2 regions of the Paenibacillus sp. 2RAB27 genome follow, and region 1 is predicted to be linked to the other one. Evidence: predicted binding sites of a transcription regulator. Region 1 holds the regulator's gene; the other holds the start of a gene.
The links. The regulator Rex, encoded in region 1, represses fermentation and respiration genes when NADH is low (regulators of the CRP and FNR family bind a similar motif). The targets are predictions, from matches to a motif close to TTGTGAAATATTTCACAA.

Region 1 (14,411 bases):
TCTGTTGTTTTCTCAGCAAGAATGACATCAAGACCACGCGCGGCCAGCATTTCGGAAATACCCTGCCCCATCGTCCCTCCGCCAATGACACCTATCGTTCTAAACATCATAGCTTGTTTCTCCTTCTTCCGGACTTCTGCCTTCCTCTATAATTATATGTATCTTGCATACGTGTAGTAAAGCCAAGAACCGTTGACCTAATTGGCCAACGGTCATTATTATGCACTTTGTGACACAGAAGCGTCAAATAATGTACGAAAAGTATCACCTGAGAGTACTTCTTCCTTCATCAGAATAGCGAAAGAGTGCTCAAACACACTACGTTGCTCATCTAACATTTTCTTCGTACGCAGCATTAACGCATCCAGGATGGCAGCATTTTCTTTCATCAACTGTTCCTTCGTCACCATCTCACGATCAATAATACCTAAGCTGGTAAGTCCGGCATCCATCATGTTACGAACCATGGAAAGCGATTGTTCGAAATCGTTGCGAGACCCCGTACTGCGACCTCCGTAAATCATTTCTTCCGCAGCCGCTCCACCAAGGGCAATCATGATCTGATCTTCGATATAATTTTTCGTATATAAATAATGATCTTGCGGCGGATTATGTCGTACATACCCAAGCGCTTTACCACGCGGACTCACTGTGACCTGGGAAACAGATCCCGGACGAACAAGCTCTGCAATAATAGCATGGCCTAATTCATGATAAGCCACACGTTCTTTCTCATCATTCGCTGTTTCTTTATCTGTTCGTTCACCCATCATGACCTTATCAATCGCCGATGCCAAATGAGTCTGCTCAATCGCTGGGCTATCCTCACGCATCGCATAAATAGCAGCTTCATTCAGCACACCTTCGAGCTGCGCACCTGAGAAACCAAAGGTTTGATCAGCCGTTTGCTCCAACGTAACACCTTCAGCTAACGGTTTATTTTTTGCATGGATATGCAGAATAGCTAAGCGACCTTTTTTATCTGGCAGATCAACCTCGATATGCCGGTCAAAACGCCCAGGCCGCAGCAAAGCACTATCGAGCATTTCCTTCCGATTCGTCGCTGCAATGATAAGAATTCGTGGCGCTTCATTCGTATGAATACCATCCATTTCGGTTAACAGCTGATTCAATGTTTGGTCATACTCGCGCTGTTGTCCGCCTTCTCTTTTACCACCTATCACATCGATCTCATCAATAAAAATAATGGCATTATCCTTGCCCTCTTTAATAGCACGAGCCCTGGCATCTTTAAATAAATCACGTACTCGGCTTGCACCGACACCTACATACATCTCGACAAACTCACTACCTGAAGCAGCCATATAAACGGAGTTGGTGTAATGTGCAGATGCTTTCGCCATCAATGTTTTACCCGTCCCTGGAGGACCTGTTAGCAACAAACCTTTTAGAGGACGAATACCCAGCTTCTTAATTTCCTCATGCTTTATCAAGAAATCAAGTGCTTCCATCAATTCTTTCTTCGCCCGATCCTGTCCGCCAATTTCATCAAAGGTAAGGAAAGAAGGCGTGCGATTCTTGCTTTTCCGATCTCCTCCGCCTGCAGCAGCTCCGATACCGCCGCGGGTTTTCATCATATATAGTAACGAACCGCCAAGCACACTCACGAATAAGATGGGTAACACATTCACACCTTGAAAAGCTAAGAACACCAGAAGAACAGGAATAAATCCAATCCCAATTTCTTTATATATTTTACTCATTCGGCCACACTCCAATCTGGGAGATTCTTGGCAGCATGATAAATTTCGTCGCATCACCATCTGTTAATCGAATATAAACATTTTTCTCGTCCATTTCGCTGTCCACGTTCATTGTGGGCACACCATTTGCATACTTCTGTAAAGTTGCTGGTATATCCGCATAGTGCTTCGTTTCCATCGCTTGAGCGACCTCAAATAACGCTTTAGACCACCATTGATCCAGCTTGTCCGAGGATTGATTCTTTATTGTTATATTTACCGTACGCTTCCCGATAATCGATGAGCCTTCCTCTTTAATTAATTCAACAACTTGTCGTAAATTAGCGTCAGGCTTCAAAGTCAACTCAACATCCACTTGATTCGAGGAAAGTTTCATATTTGAATTCGTTACACCCGGTACCGTATTAATTATATGTGATAATGGATTTTCCATCGCAAAGCTTGTATAGGCGAACCAGCCTCCAAAAAGTACTCCAGCCGATATAATCACGCTCAAAATAACAGGTAAAACGCGTAGCTTCATCTTCATAGGTAGGCATCCACCTTTCTGTTAATGATAGTTTTGTATGCCTCGAAAGCAATACGTTAAGTATATCACTACATATACACGATATGCCTTATGTAAACAGTGGAAACACAAGAAAGTCATCATCATCGTCTAAAATACAATAAAAAAACTCAACCTTCTTATTGAAGGCTGAGCCGATACGTATCCAGATAAGTACCATCTTTGAAAGTGTAGTAATCATAGAAATACCGCGTACCTCTATCTTCCTTCGTCTTATAAAATACTTCCCACACATAGTCATTTCCTAATTTGCCTGGTATGGCTCGCTCAATTTCACTGCTCGGCGCCTTTTTCAATACAGCAGCGCGGGCTTGCTCTTCAGTGAAGGCTTCCTCCGCCATTTCCGTATGAACATCTTCCGCTGATACCCAAGCAATTAAACGCTGTCCTAGCTTGTTCTCCCCATAAACAATCTGAAACGGCTCATCACCGTAGAAAAAATCCACTTTTGATGCCTTTGTCATCATACTTCCGACATAGGCTTTTTCAACAGCTACACGTTTCTCATCCCAGTGTTCGTTCTGCACATTCAGGTAGAATCGGCTAAACACGACACCCAGCGTTGCTACAATAAAAACGCCAAGTGTGATCGTTCGCTTCGCATTCATAACTGCCGCGCACCTCCTCAAAACCACTTACTTTGCCGAAGCATTAACCTTTTAGTCGATCAAAACAACTTTCAAATTCACGCTTAATTTTCTCTTCATCTAAAGTAAGACACTCACCTTTACGGACGATCCACTTCCCATCCACGCACACATCAACGACATCTTTCGCACACGCGGAGTACACAATGTGGGAAACGAAGTCTGTCTTCGGAAGAAAATGAGGCTGATCAATATCCAGTCCGATGAAGTCTGCTTTCATGCCAGGCTCAAGTAAACCGACATCCTCCAGCCAAATGGATTCTGCTCCCATCCGAGTTCCAAGCAACAAGGCTTCTTTCGCAGGAATCGCTAATGGATCACCAGTTACTCCTTTATGTATAAGAGCTGCCAATCGCATTTCCTCGAACATGTCCAAATTGTTATTGGATGCCGCTCCGTCTGTACCTAAAGAAACTTTAACGCCAGCACGTAATAATTCTGGAAGACGGGCTACACCGCTCGCAAGCTTGAGATTGCTGCCTGGATTGTGAGACACACGTACATCATATTGTTTGAGAATAGCTATTTCTTCATCGTTCAAATGAACACCATGCGCAACAAGCGTTGGGCGAGTGAACACGCCTAGCTTTTCCAAATGCGCCACAGGTCTAGCGCCATACTGTTCAACATTGGCTTCAACTTCACGGCGTGTTTCCGACATGTGCGTATGTATTGGAAGATTTAGATCATGTGCAGCTTGTACAATACGCTCGATATAATCTGGCGGACATGTGTAAGGGGCATGAGGAGACATCATCGTAGTAATTCTACCATCCGCCTTACCATGCCAGTTCTTTGCAAATTCAGTAGCTTCAATCAGCTTAGCTGTTTGCACATTTGGCGGACACAAACCGATCACACCGCGGGTCAAGACGCCGCGCATCCCCGATTCCTCAACCGCTAAGGCAACTTCATTCATATGGTCATACATATCGACAAATGTCGTTGTGCCGCCTTTGATCATTTCAAGGATCGACAACCGCGTTCCCCATTTGACATCCTGCGAAGTAAATTTCCCTTCCATTGGCCACATTTTTTCCTCTAACCATACTTGCAGTGCTAAGTCGTCACCATAACCGCGGAGCAATGACATCGCAGCATGTCCATGTGTATTCACAAGTCCAGGCATGTACAGCTTATTCGTTCCGTCAATCACTTCATCGTAATTGTCTAACGGTTCAGGTACTTCAGTCCCAATGTATGTAATCTGACTGCCTTCAATAACCATGCAGCCCTTGATCGATGTTTTGTCTTCCTTATTAGAAATAAAAATACCATTTGAAATTAATGTTTTTTTCATAGTAAAAAACCCTCTCTATGCTCATTCTATAAACAACTACTGCTCCATAAACTTTACATCTTCATGCCTCTAAAATCAAGGTAAGCAAAAGCTATTCACTTCATGTTAAGAAATTGTAAATATTCACGGAATTTTCGTTGCGTTTGACCTTATGAGTATGATACTTTATTCATTGTGAGTTTTTTCTACAATTTGGTCAAACTCGATCCACAAATTCGTTCAAAAACTTGTACATATAGTAAAAATTAGGAGGATTCTATGACAACGTTATTCACCAGAAAGAACGAAGTCGATTTCTTGCAACTTCTTATCCGTGCTGCAGAGAACGCCTTGCAAACTGCTCAACTGTTTCGCACTGCCATGATGGGTGATAAGCCACCAATTGAGTATGTAACAGCGATTCATGATCTTGAGCATGCAGGAGACTCGATCACACATGACATTTTCAGAGGTTTGAACAAAGTCTTTATCACTCCTATTGATCGAGAAGATATCATGGTTCTTGCATCCAAGGTTGATGATGTTACCGATGGTATTGAGGCTACGATTGCTCGTTTCGACTATTTAAATGTTTCTCATACGGATACCTACATGAAAGATTTTTCTGGTGTAATCGTAGACTCCTGTCAACATATGCTAGATGCTTTCAAGCTTTTAGCCAAGAAAAAATATATGCAAATTCCAGAACACACTGTGGCTATAAATAAGTTAGAGAATGATGGAGATCGTTTGATGCGCGAAGGAATTCGTCAAATTTTTATCACGCGCAAAGATCCGTACGAAGATTTTAAACTCAAAGAAATTTACGAGCGTCTTGAAGAAACAACCGATGCTTGTGAAGATGTTGCCAACATTCTTGACAGTGTAGTACTTCGCTACTCCTAAGACACAACATGTCTCTGTGTACGAAGAAAGTTTTCCACTTGGAAAACGCTAGGAGGAACTCATGCTAACTTATTTGATCATTATCGTTGCTCTAGCCCTGCTATTCGACTTCATCAATGGATTCCACGATACAGCTAATGCGATTGCTACTTCCATTTCTACGCGAGCATTGAGCCCGCGAGTCGCCATTTTCATGGCTGCTTCACTCAACTTTGTTGGTGCCATGGTTTCATCGGAAGTAGCCAAAACAGTAGGCGGAAGTATTGCCAATCCTGCGAAGATTGAAAATGGGGTTGAAGTCGTGATTGCAGCCTTGCTTGCAGCAATCATCTGGAACTTACTTACATGGTATTTGTCCATCCCATCTTCGTCCTCCCACACATTGCTTGGTGCCTTAGCCGGTGCTGTAATTGCAGGTGCTGGTTTCAATGGCGTTAACTGGAGTGGTTTCACGCAAATTATTATCATTCTCATTTTATCGCCGATTATAGCATTCGTTCTAGGGTATCTCATTATGGTATTGATCAAAAATATCGTGCTGTGGTCAGGGAATACCTCCAGATCTAAGCTAAATCGTGGTTTTCGTACGTTACAAATCCTATCCGCCGGATTACTTTCCTATTCACATGGTGGTAACGATGCTCAGAAAGCGATGGGCATTATCGTATTTGGTCTCGTTGCGGCTGGTGTGCAAGATGATTTGAATGTACCCATCTGGGTTAAAATTGCTGCCGCACTTGCTATGGGACTTGGAACATCGATTGGTGGATGGCGTATTATTAAAACCGTTTCAGGTAAAATTGTTAAAATTGAACCGATTAACGGTTTCGCTGCCGACTTGACGTCTTCAATTGTCATTCAAATCTCAACCTTCATTGGTAAACCATTATCAACGACACATGTTATTTCCTCAGCGATCATCGGGACAGGCAGTGTCTTGCGTTTCCATGAAGTACAATGGGGCACGGTAGGACGAATGTTAATCACTTGGGTTATTACCATTCCAATCTCGATGGTCCTTGCTTACACGCTGTACTTTGCGATATTCCGTTTAATCATGTAATGAGAAACAAAGGCACGACCCGCTGAAACTGCGCGGGTCGTGCCTTTTTCGTTCTAATCGAGATAATAGGCTAAACTTTGAAGCTCGGTCGTAAAATCCGCATAGTGAACGCGCACATCCGGCGGCACCTTGATGATGACTGGAGCAAAGTTCAAGATCGCTTCAATCCCACAAGCAACGAATTCATTCGCTACATTTTGTGCTTCAGCCGCGGGAACGGTAATAATACCGATTCGCACACCAAGCTCAGACATAACCGACTTCATTTTATCCATGGGGAGCACAACCAAGTTATTAATCACTTCGCCTATCTTAGAAGGCATGGCATCGAATAAAGCTACAATTTTCATATCATTACGTAAGTACGTATTATAATTGCAAAGTGCTCTGCCTAAATTTCCTGCGCCAACGAGTGCAACTTGAATATGTCGATCTAATTTAAGAATCTGCCGAATTTTCTCTATCAAATAATTGATATCATAGCCTATTCCTTTTTTGCCAAACTCGCCAAAATAAGCTAAGTCCTTCCGAATTTGAGCAGGATTCAGATCTAACTTCTGACCTAAATCCTGAGAAGACACCGTGGAAACATTGTTCATTTGCAACTCGTTTAGATAGCGTAAATAGATAGGTAATCTGCGGACAACAGCTTCTGAAATTTTTTGTGTTTTCACGTTCTTAAGCTCCTCCCATCCATTGCTCAATCCTCGGCAGCATTTGTTCGCAGGTCATGTGCTCGATCTTCGGACCAGGCAACGAATAGAGGAAGTGCTTGCCATAATACGTTTCAATAACACGTGTATCATAGATAATGACGATCCCTTTGTCTGATGCCCTCCGAACTAATCGACCGAAGCCTTGTTTAAATCGAATAACAGCTTGAGGTACAGAAAATTTCATAAATGGATTCTCATTGCGCTTCTTGATATTCTCACATTTGGCTTCTACAAGCGGGTGATTCGGTGGTTGGAACGGGAGACGAATGATCGCCAGACAACTTAGCGCATCTCCTGGAATATCTACACCTTCCCAGAATGAGCTAGTGCCCAGTAACACGCACATTTTGTTATCTTGGAACATTCGGGTCAACTTACTGCGATTGCCGCTGTCAACACCCTGGCCAAGCACAGTGATGCCATGTGGGCTCAGCTTTTCTTTCATCCCTGCATGTACTAGCTTCAACATCCGATTCGAGGTACATAGAACCAGCATTCGCCCCTTCGTTACCTGAGCCACATCACTCAAAGAGTTGATCAGTGCTTCGATGAACACGGGATCCCCCGCTCCCTTAATCGTTGGGAAATTACGTGGAATGACGACTAATGCTTGCTCACGATAGTTAAATGGAGATGGCAACTGTACTGTTTTCAGCTTACCTGACTCTTCGTCCTCCGGAATGGCTAAACCAAGTTGCTCCGCTGAGTATTGGAACGATTTATTCACTGAAAGCGTTGCAGACGTTAGAATAATGCTGTCTTTCGTTTCAAAGAAATGCTGCTGCAGCAACCCGCTTACATCCGTTGGTACAGAATTCAGCTGTACCGATTTGGCTTTCGCATACGTGCCGGCTTCAATCCAATACACGTACCCTTCGTCTGCCATTTTCATAAAGAAATGCAGCGCATCACGATGGGCATACAACTCTTTCACGGTTCCATTTAGATCGGTGACTAATCCTTGAACACCAAGTCCATCCTGCTGTTCCTTTAGCTCACTCAACAATTTATCCAAAGTTCGCAAAAGCTCATTCGCATTCAGATAAATGTTATCCTCCATAATCAACAGCTCGCGCCAATTTGCAGGCAGTGTCTCCGGTTTCAAACGCAATACATATTGCGAAGTTTCCGATTGCGAAGGATCACTTTTGGAGGAAACCAATTCGTACAGGGCTTCACTTAAACGTTCCCAGTCCTCTTTGATCGAAATAATTTTCGGGAATAGACCATCAATCGTTTGGCTCCATGCCGCTGCTCGCTCTCCCGCCTCATCCGATTTCTGTAATCGGAACCGAAGCATCGGAAGTTGACCGCTGCGATTATCCTTATACAGCCACAATAAGGAATGGTAGAACGCTGATGCATGCAGCTCGATTCCGAGGTGCTTGCTTGCCACTTCTTCAAAGTGATGCGCCTCATCAATTACAAGGTGCTTGTAGGACGGTAGAAGCCGGTTCTCAGCCTTCATATCCGTAAAGAGGAGGGAATGGTTCGTGATGATCACATCTGACGTGTTGGCATCATTACGAGCTCTGTGGTAGAAGCACTTCTTATACCAAGGGCACATGCGGTTTAAACAAGAATCGGTATCACTCGCAACCGAGTACCAGAATTGGGCACCTTTGTTGCCAAAGTGCAGTTCTTCCTCATCCCCATGTTCAGTTTCACTTAGCCAAACGACCATTTGCGCGGCTGTTATTGGGTCTTCTCTGCCATTTTCGTAGTCCCGAGTTGTGAGCTTCGTTTCGAACTTACGAAGGCACAGATAGTGACTTCTTCCTTTGAGGACAGCTGCTTTGAACGGAACAGGAAAAATTTCTTTTAACAAAGGAATATCCCGCTCACGCAGCTGCTCCTGCAAATTTATCGTATGTGTCGAGACGACCACTTTCTTCTCATATTTCAAACCGTAATAGATCGAGGGAATCAAGTACCCCAGTGATTTGCCCGTCCCTGTTCCAGCTTCAATCATCAAATGCTGATCGGCCTCGAGAGACTTCTCCACTTCCAGAATCATTTGATCCTGGGATTCACGATCCTCATACACCTCGAATCGTTGCTGGAGCGCAGATTTCAATCCTTGCTGAAACGCTTGAAAAGAAGCACCTAGCGCTTCAGTGACCTCGAACTCCGTTCGAAGCTCATCTTCATCGCCCCAATCCGTCACATTCAATGTAAATTGACGGAAGTAACGATTCGTATCCATATCCACACTAGTTACTGATTCTTTATATAAACAAATTTCATCTAGAAACCAGCCCAAATCCGTGTTACCGTTTTCGAAAATTTGGTTCAACCGCTGTACCGTTAAGAGAGGCAATCCCAGTAAACGATCCAAGCAATGGATCCAAATCAATGCCGTAACTTCCGCATCACTATCAGCTTGATGTGGCCTTTCATGATCAATACCAAACAACGCCGCCACCATACTAAGCTGTAGACTAGAAATGGACGGAAATAAAATACGCAGCATATCCATGGTGTCCAGGACACGACCCGAGAAAGGAGGATAGCCCGTTCTTGTTAGTCCTCGCTGCAGAAATGATAAGTCAAACGCTGCTTGATGCGCGACAAGCACACAATCAAACAAGAGTGGAAACATGTCTGACATCACCTGATCGAGTGATGGTGCATCCTCAACCATCTCATTGGTAATCCCTGTTAAAGTTGTAATCGAAGAAGGTATACTAATCCCTGGGTTCACCAGAGAAGTATACCTGTCTGTAATTTCAAATTGATCTATGATGACGAGTCCAACCTGTATAATTTCGTCCCCAGGCTGACTTCCTGTCGTTTCAAAATCCAAAACTGCAAATTTCATAACGTCTATCTTCAATCCCTTCGTCCTACACTTCTCCTAGCATACCAAATCTGATTAGGAAAAGGGAATACCTTGTTTTACCGTTTCGGTTTAGGACTCATCGAGATTGATTAGCGGCTCCATACAAGAGGGGTCGGTATGATAGGCTTTTTGAAAATATTCGAAAGCTTTCTCTAGGTTCTGATTTTGCACTTGAATACAACCCATCGCGTTATAAGAAATAGCTTTCATCTTTGAATTTTTCGTCAATGGCAAGAGGAATTTGAAGTGCTGATACGCATCGCCAAACTCCCCTTTACGCAAATGACCCATCGCTAAATACACTCGCGCTAATAAGAAATCTGGCTGCCGCTGAATCAGCACCTCGAATTCTTTAATCGCTTGATCATACATGTACAACTTATAATACCCTTGCCCGCGCATGAATTCTTCAGTTTGCTTGCCGGACATGTCGAGCTCCATCAGTTCATCATGTAAGGTTTGTGTATGGCTGATCGGCACCGCCCCATAAAACTTTCCCAGCTTCTCCTCAAAAAGCAGCCACGCCTCGATGAATTCATCACTCATCGTTTTTAACACTTGCAATTGTTCGTCTAGTTCGGCCTTTTTCTCCACATCGCTGTTCGGATATTCCTTCTGAATTTCTTCCAAAACCTCATTCATTGTGGAAAATAAATGCTTAAACATTTGGCATCCCCACCTTTGCTTCGAAAGCTTACCCTCATTCTTTGTAAACAAAGACGTTTTCATGCATGCTAGTGGTTCCGCCGTAAATCTTTAGAGAACGGTTGAATGTTCTTCTTCCTTCAGCAATTGGGCAACGGTGTTGTTTGCTCCCATAATGGCAATCGTTGGGTGATGCTTTTTCGCTTCTTCGTCGCTCATCATAGCATAAGAAACAATAATAATGGTATCACCTGTTTGAACGAGTCTGGCTGCCGCACCATTCAGGCATATCACACCTGTGCCGCGTGGCCCAGGAATAATATACGTCTCCAGACGTGCACCGTTGTTGTTATTCACGATTTGCACTTTCTCATTTGGTAGCATATCTACAAGATCGATTAAATCCTCATCGATCGTGATACTGCCAATATAGTTTAAATTCGCCTCTGTAACCGTGGCGCGGTGAATCTTCGCTTTCATCATTGTGCGAAACATAAGACGTCACTTCCTGACTTGTAGAATAAGATTATCAATTAAACGTGTTTTCCCAAACTTCACAGCCAGCGCAATAATAAGAGTAGTAATAGAATGGCTATGTTCAAAAGGCTCTAAAGTTGGGTAGGACAATACTTCAGCGTAATCGATAACGGCGAGTGGCGCCGTTTGAATATGATCTCGGACTAAGATTTCTAGCTCTTGGGATGTAAAAGAGGATGCTGACTTGCTTTCGATAAATGTCTTCGCTTTCTGTAAGGACTGAGACAATACCAACGCTTGCTGGCGTTCTTCTGGAGATAGATACACATTACGCGAGCTCATCGCCAAGCCATCGTTCTCACGTAAGGTCGGGCAAGGCACGATTTCTACGGGTAAATTTAAATCAAGAACCATCTGCTCGATAACTGCGACTTGTTGTGCATCCTTCAAACCGAAGAAAGCTTGATCAGGCTGCACAATATGAAACAGCTTGCTAACTACTGTTGCTACGCCATCAAAATGACCAGGTCTTGAAGCGCCGCAGAGTCTCGTTGTGACCTCTGACACACTCACCGTGGTGCGTGTTGGTGTTGGGTACATCTCATCTACGGAAGGCATAAATACGATATCCACACCTGCCGCCTCAGCTACTGCCAAATCATTCTCCGCATTGCGGGGATAACGTTCAAAATCTTCACCAGGACCGAACTGCAACGGATTCACAAAAATACTCAATACAACTAATCCACTTTGTGAACGAGCTTTTTGGAGAAGACTCGCATGTCCATCATGTAAAAATCCCATTGTCGGCACGAAGCCAACCGACTGATCGTTCTTGCGACGATACGCCTTAATTCGAGCTCTTAAATCGGCAATTGTCTGAACCACTTCCATGGTGTGGATTGCTTCCATGACCAATCACTCCTTATCGCCGTATAGATATTGAACAACATCATTGTCCATATGAAATGTATTTTCTTGCGCTGGGAACGTCCGCGCTTTCACTTCTTTCACATATTCGCCAATCCCTGCACGGATAGTTTCCCCGATATTTGCATAGGCTTTAACAAACTTTCTGGGAGCACTGTCAGAACCATACTGCAGCAAATCATGATACACAAGCACTTGCCCATCACAATGCACACCAGAGCCTATGCCAATTGTGGGAATGGACAGCTGCTTCGTGATCCATGCCGCTAATTCATCCGTCACCAGTTCCAGAACAACCGCGAACGCACCTGCTTCTTCAATCGCCTTGGCATCACTCAACAGCTTCTCCGCTTGCTCCGAGCTGCGCCCTTGCACACGAAAGCCTCCAAGTTGGTGAACCGATTGCGGTGTTAGCCCCAAATGGCCAACGACTGGAACGCCTGCTTCCGTAATCGCTTTGACCGTAGCCGCGATCTCTGCGCCACCTTCCAATTTAACCGCCTTAGCGCCGCCTTCACGCATCAAACGTCCAACACCTTGTAAAGTAGCGTCCAAGCTGCCGTGGTACGTTAAGAATGGCATATCAGCGACGACAAACGTATTCGCGGCTCCACGTACAGCAGCACGTGTATGATAAACCATATCATCCAGAGTAACAGGCAGTGTAGAATCATACCCTAACACTACATTCCCTAGTGAATCTCCAACTAGAATGACATCAATACCTGCTTCTTCCGACAACCGTGCTGAAGGATAATCGTAGGCCGTTACCATCGTAATCGGTACGCCGTCTTGCTTCATTTTTCTCATCTTTGCAGTCGTTAGCGCTTTACGTTGTTCCACAGTAATCCCAGCTTCCTCATATAAAATAAAAAACCTTTTAGCTAAGAGCTAAAAGGAACGCATGCAGAAAGAATCAATGATCCCTCTGTCTCGGTCCTATAAGGCTCAGAGCAGAATCCAACATCTTGTTTCAGTTATTTCGGTTCAATTGCCAGATCAACTTCCAAGTGCAGTTCCTATAAGGATACCGCCTTATGCTTCTATTATACCAAAGCTTGCTTCTGGAGGATACCCTTTATCTCCCACTACTTCAGTTCAATGTCTCCGGAATAAATTTTAACCCGTTCACCATTCGGGGTTATCACCGTCAAAGCACCTGTATCATCCAACGAATCTGCGATACCTTCAATAAAGCCTGATGGTGTTGATGTCCGAATCGGTCTCTTCAGCGTGACACTTAAGGCTTCCCATAATAAACGAATTGGGGCAAATCCCTTTTCCATATAAAGGGCATACATATCCTCGAATTCCAAAAGAAAAGCTTGTACTAATCCCTCGCGTGAAACTTTTCCGCCGGACTCAATCGCTAAAGAAGTTGCAATCGAGCGCAGTTCTTCCGGATAATCCTCTTCTAACAAATTGACGCTGATGCCAATCCCCGCAATCACATACTTTAAGCGCTCGTCCTCGCCACTGCTTTCCAGCAAAATACCACTAACTTTCTTCCCATGTATAAGAAGATCATTAGGCCATTTGATGCCAATTTCAACTTGGCATACTTTCTGAATGGCACGACATAGAGCAACTGCACTAAGCAGAGTTAGCTGCGGCATGAAGTATACAGGAATACGCGGTGTAAGAATAAGACTCAGCCAGATCCCCTTACCCGATGGAGAATGCCAGCTGCGCCCCATTCGGCCTCTACCTGCTGTCTGCCTCTCTGCGAGCACAATCGTGCCCTCAGGTGCTCCAGACGCGACCAGCTTATGTGCAATCGTTTGAGTAGAATCTACTTCATCATAAATGTGTACTTTTTGACCAAGCACTTTCGTTTTCATGCCATTCAATAACTCACTGACCTGCCACTTCGCTGGCTTACTTATTAAACGATACCCTTTGCGTGAAGCCGCTTCAAAAGCGTAGCCCTCTGCACGAAGTTCCTCGATGTGCTTCCAGATCGCAGTACGGCTCACACCTAAACGCCGACTGATTTCTGCTCCGGATACATAAGTTTCAGGAGTTTCCTCAAAAAGCTCTAAAATTCGTTCATTCATACGATTTCACTCGCAATCTTATAGTTTGATCTATAGCAGCGCAGGTGTGCGCTTGATTTCTAATATTAATTTAATAGTTCTAACTCGATAAACTAGCTAGTTCATGTGTACAAGGTACATCTAATTCGACTAACTAGCTAATTCATGCGTACAAGGTACATCTAATTCGACTAACTAGCTAATTCATGTGTACAAGGTACATCTAATTCGACTAACTAGCTACTTTATCCTTGCAAGATACCTATAACGCGACTTACTAGCTACTTCATGAACTACAAGATACCTCCAACTCGACTTACTAGCTACCTTATGCTTATAAGATACTTTTACCCAAACTAGCTACCACACAACCACCAACTTTTTCAAATAACTGGATTTCATGTAGGTATTTTGAGTAAAAAAGCGCCCAAATCAGGATTAGCTGGATTTAATGTAGTTAATTCCGAGGAATTCTTGCTTTTTCACTTGGAAGGCACTATTTAACTGGAGGTTCTCCAGTTAAATACAATTCTAAGCAACAATCACGAAAATTAAATGTAGTTTTTACAGTTATTCAA
Region 2 (4,186 bases), on a different contig from region 1:
AAAAACTCGAGGAGACAATGCTCCATCAAATTATTCAACTTGTAAGCGAAGCACAGAGCACGAAAGCTCCCATACAGCGAGTGGCAGATGTTATTTCTGAATTTTTTGTTCAAATCGTGGTTGTTATTGCTATTGCTACCTTTATCGTTTGGTATGTTTGGCTAACGTCACAGGATTTAGGCGATGCCATGCAAGCGGCAATTTCCGTGCTAGTGATTGCTTGCCCATGCGCATTAGGGCTGGCAACACCTACTTCAATCATGGCGGGATCAGGTAGAGCGGCAGAGCATGGGATTCTATTCAAACGAAGCGAGCAGCTTGAAAATCTGCACAAGACCGATACCGTTGTTTTCGATAAAACAGGGACACTTACACTGGGAAAACCAGTGTTGACAGATATGATGGTTCACTTAGGAGAAGAGGATGAGTTCCTTAGGATTATTACCTCTGCTGAAACATTATCCGAGCACCCTGTAGCTGCAGCCCTCTTGCAAGCAGCGCAAAATAAGAATTTAACATTGATGGAGGCAACTGACTTCACCGCGAATCCTGGAATGGGTATTCAGGCCAAAGTTGGTGAACATACGGTCATTGTTGGGACTAAGAATTGGTTGCTCTCGAATAAGGTGAACTTTGCTGATGGGGAAGATCAAATCTCGAGACTCTTGCTGGAAGGTAAAACGGTCATGCTTGCTGCGATTGATCAAACATTCGCAGGGGTATTGGCAGTAACCGATGAATTAAGGAGCTCATCTGTAGCTACCATCAGAGAGTTAAGAAAAATGGGGAAGGAAGTGATCATGTTAACAGGAGATCAGGAGGAAACAGCGCGCATTATAGCGGATAAGGCAGGTATTCATCATGTGATCTCAGGTGTTCTCCCTGAAGGTAAAGCCCAAGTCATCCGAGATTTGAGGAAATCGCGCAAAAAAGTGTTGATGATTGGCGATGGTATTAATGATGCTCCTGCCCTGGCTAGTGCTAACTTTAGCATTGCACTTAGTAACGGAACGGATGTGGCAATTGAGGCTGCAGATATTACGTTAATGAATAATAATTTAATGCGTATACCTCAAGCCATTCTAATTAGCCGAAAGACGATCGATAACATCAAGCAGAATATGGTTGGTTCGCTAATTTATAATGCTATCGGTATTCCCATTGCAATGACAGGCTTAATGATGCCTTGGTTAGCTGGTGCAGCGATGGCGCTTAGTTCAGTAACCGTTATATTAAATGCTCTACGATTACAAAAAATATCGTTTCCAGTGGATGATTTTCAAGGAGGAGAAAGTAATTGAATATGTCGGATATGCATATGAATGCCGGGAAGTTCTTTCCTGTTTTCTTTTTCTTACTGTTGATAGGAACCTTTACCCTCTTTTGGATATGGTCAAAAGTTATTAATCGTCAAGATGATTCAGAAGATTGACATTAAAATAATCAAAGTTTATTAAAAGAACTATGTGTTCACACACAAGAATACAGTAGTTAAGAGGCAATTGTAAATTTGAAATGGGAGGAATAACATGAGTAAATTAATTTTCAAAGTGGAAGGTATGTCATGCAGTCATTGTGTAAATGCAATTGAAAGTACGTTAAGACAACTTGGTGCTGTGGGATCAGTTGATTTAGAGAATAAATCTGTTCACATTGTGTATGATGATGCGAATACCACGATAACATCAGATTTACTTAAAGAAGCAATTGAAAATAAAGGATTTGAGGTGATTGCTCAATGAAACGTAACCTTAGTAAAGTATTGGGATTAAGTGCTCTGATGAGTACGATACTTCCAAGTTTAACAGTCTCTGCTCACGAACATGGAGCGGATTCGTCAACAGATATGCAAATGGGTCCATCACAGCTAACCATTAATACAAGTATAGTTTCATTGATTTTCGTTCTCTTAGTAGCCATAGTACTCTTTTTCCATTTAAGATCGAAGAGCGCGTACTTATCTAAAATGACAGGTATGATGGCTGCGATGACAATTGCCATGGTATCGAGCTTAGTTGTTGGTACAATTGCAGGAATTCTCGTAACAACTTTATTTCTTTCAACGGTGATAGGCGTTACATTTGGCATGCTCATCGGTTATGTATCTGGCAAGTCATTACATTTGCTAGCTTCTCTGGATGGCATGTTAGCAGGAATAATGGGGGGCATGATGGGGGCCATGCTAGGTGTTATGGTGATTTCAGATTACCCTACACTTTCCATCATTTTTATAGATCTAGTACTAGTCGTTTCAATGTCAGTTCTCTACAAGCTTTTAGATAATGAAGAGATGGTGCACATAAAGAATAATGGGGGTTCAGTTTCTAATCTCAGAACGCCAACCGATTTTTCACAGATCGAAGTATAAAAGAAATCGAGTGAGATCATCACTCTGGATGAAATTATCCTTCTTGACGTTTATTTTTGTAAATTAAAATGTCGAGAAGGATAGCATTTTGGGATGTTCATAGGATCGTTACCGATTATTCGAAACGTCGTCACAATGATTGTGAAAATAATCACATTCTTTCTTGATTATCATTTATAATAGTTGTATAGCTGGAATTAACATCTATGTTCGGCAAGAAGGGGTGGAGTTCAATGAAACCTAATCACGATAATCAACGGATTGCTAAGCAGGAAAAGCGACTTATTATACTATGTATCGCTGTAGCAAGCATTATGTTGCTCTCGTTAACTAAGTATCTATTTAAATAAGAACAATACTAAAAGAGGGGGGATTTTCATGTTTCTAACTAACTACGATCCAGTGATGTACAGTCGAATACTTACCGGGTTGACCCTTGCATTTCATATTATTTTTGCCACTATTGGGGTAGGGGTTCCTCTTATGATCGCCCTTGCGGAGTGGATAGGCATCAGACGCAACGATGATCATTATCTACTTATGGCAAGGCGTTGGGCTCGCGGCTTTGTTATTACCGTTGCCGTCGGTGTCGTTACGGGAACTGCAATTGGGCTTCAGCTAAGTCTATTATGGCCAAGCTTTATGAAAATAGCCGGACAATCCATCGCTATCCCGCTCTTCTTGGAGACATTCGCCTTCTTCTTTGAAGCGATATTCCTTGGCATTTATCTCTATACCTGGGACCGCTTCAAGAATAAAATGGCACATTTCTGGATGCTCATTCCCGTCGTAATTGGATCTTCAGCTTCAGCGTTCTTTATTACTGTGGTTAATGCATTTATGAATGCGCCAGCAGGTGTAACCGTAAAGGATGGCAAAATAACAGATATCTCTCCTTTTGGCGCAATGCTGAGCCCAGCTATGCCAACTAAAGTCTCACACGTACTCGTTACTGCTTACCTAACTTGTGCTTTTATTTTAGCGGCTATCTCAGCTTGGTCATTACTCAAGGGACGTAATCATGTATATTACAAAAAAGCACTCAAACTCAGCATGATATCAGCTTGTGTATTTCTTCTTTCAAGCGCTATTATTGGGGACTTGTCAGGTAAGTATCTAGCGAATTATCAACCTGAGAAGCTGGCCGCGATGGAATGGCATTTCGAAACGTCGAAACAAGCTCCTCTCGTCTTGGGAGGTATCTTAACGGACGATAATGAGATCAAATACGGTGTCAAAATCCCGTTCGCCCTCAGTATTCTCGCTCATGGACTTCCGAACGCTGAAGTTAAAMGGCTTAACGATATTCCTGCTGATGAAACGCCACCGCTTTGGATTCATTATTTGTTCGATCTCAAAATGAGCTTCGTTGCCATGATGGTTATCATCYCACTGATTTTTTTATTCTTATTATGGCGCAAACGTTCACTTATTTATTCGAATAAATGGTTGCTGCGCGGTATTATTCTCGCTGCACCACTTGCAATGTTGACGATAGAGCACGGCTGGATTTTCGCAGAGGTTGGTCGCCAACCTTGGATTCTTCATGGAATCATGAAAACATCAGAAGGAGCTACCGTCTCCGATCATGTAGATACGATGCTCATTATCTTTGCACTTCTTTATATTGTACTCGGATTGACGGCCATTCGGGTAATGTTGCGCATGTTCCGTAATAATCGGGCAGAGGATGAAATCGTGGCAAGAGGGATAGAAGGGGGAGGAGGTGTGCAATGAGTTATGAAGTGATAGGAATTTCTATTTTATGGCTATTCCTGTTCGGTTACTTAATTATAGCCTCGATTGACTTCGGCGCTG

Region 2: a site for Rex is predicted at 2,508-2,525, ahead of AB4114_RS30725 (cytochrome ubiquinol oxidase subunit I). Genes of this name have one in related genera too.

Annotation. Positions count from the first base shown of each region.
Region 1 covers NZ_JBFRGR010000001.1:244,136-258,546, forward strand. The annotation lists gene AB4114_RS01060 (3-hydroxyacyl-CoA dehydrogenase family protein) at 1-110, opposite strand, end outside; gene AB4114_RS01065 (AAA family ATPase) at 219-1,724, opposite strand; gene AB4114_RS01070 (hypothetical protein) at 1,717-2,253, opposite strand; gene AB4114_RS01075 (cell wall elongation regulator TseB-like domain-containing protein) at 2,412-2,900, opposite strand; gene AB4114_RS01080 (amidohydrolase) at 2,944-4,239, opposite strand; gene AB4114_RS01085 (DUF47 domain-containing protein) at 4,498-5,124, shown strand; gene AB4114_RS01090 (anion permease) at 5,186-6,187, shown strand; gene AB4114_RS01095 (redox-sensing transcriptional repressor Rex) at 6,241-6,861, opposite strand; gene dinG (ATP-dependent DNA helicase DinG) at 6,866-9,724, opposite strand; gene AB4114_RS01105 (tetratricopeptide repeat protein) at 9,815-10,411, opposite strand; gene panD (aspartate 1-decarboxylase) at 10,502-10,885, opposite strand; gene panC (pantoate--beta-alanine ligase) at 10,892-11,761, opposite strand; gene panB (3-methyl-2-oxobutanoate hydroxymethyltransferase) at 11,786-12,640, opposite strand; gene AB4114_RS01125 (biotin--[acetyl-CoA-carboxylase] ligase) at 12,886-13,854, opposite strand.
Region 2 covers NZ_JBFRGR010000039.1:15,156-19,341, reverse strand. The annotation lists gene AB4114_RS30740 (heavy metal translocating P-type ATPase) at 1-1,301, shown strand, start outside; gene AB4114_RS30735 (heavy-metal-associated domain-containing protein) at 1,530-1,742, shown strand; gene AB4114_RS30730 (hypothetical protein) at 1,739-2,368, shown strand; gene AB4114_RS30725 (cytochrome ubiquinol oxidase subunit I) at 2,747-4,105, shown strand; gene AB4114_RS30720 (cytochrome d ubiquinol oxidase subunit II) at 4,102-4,186, shown strand, end outside.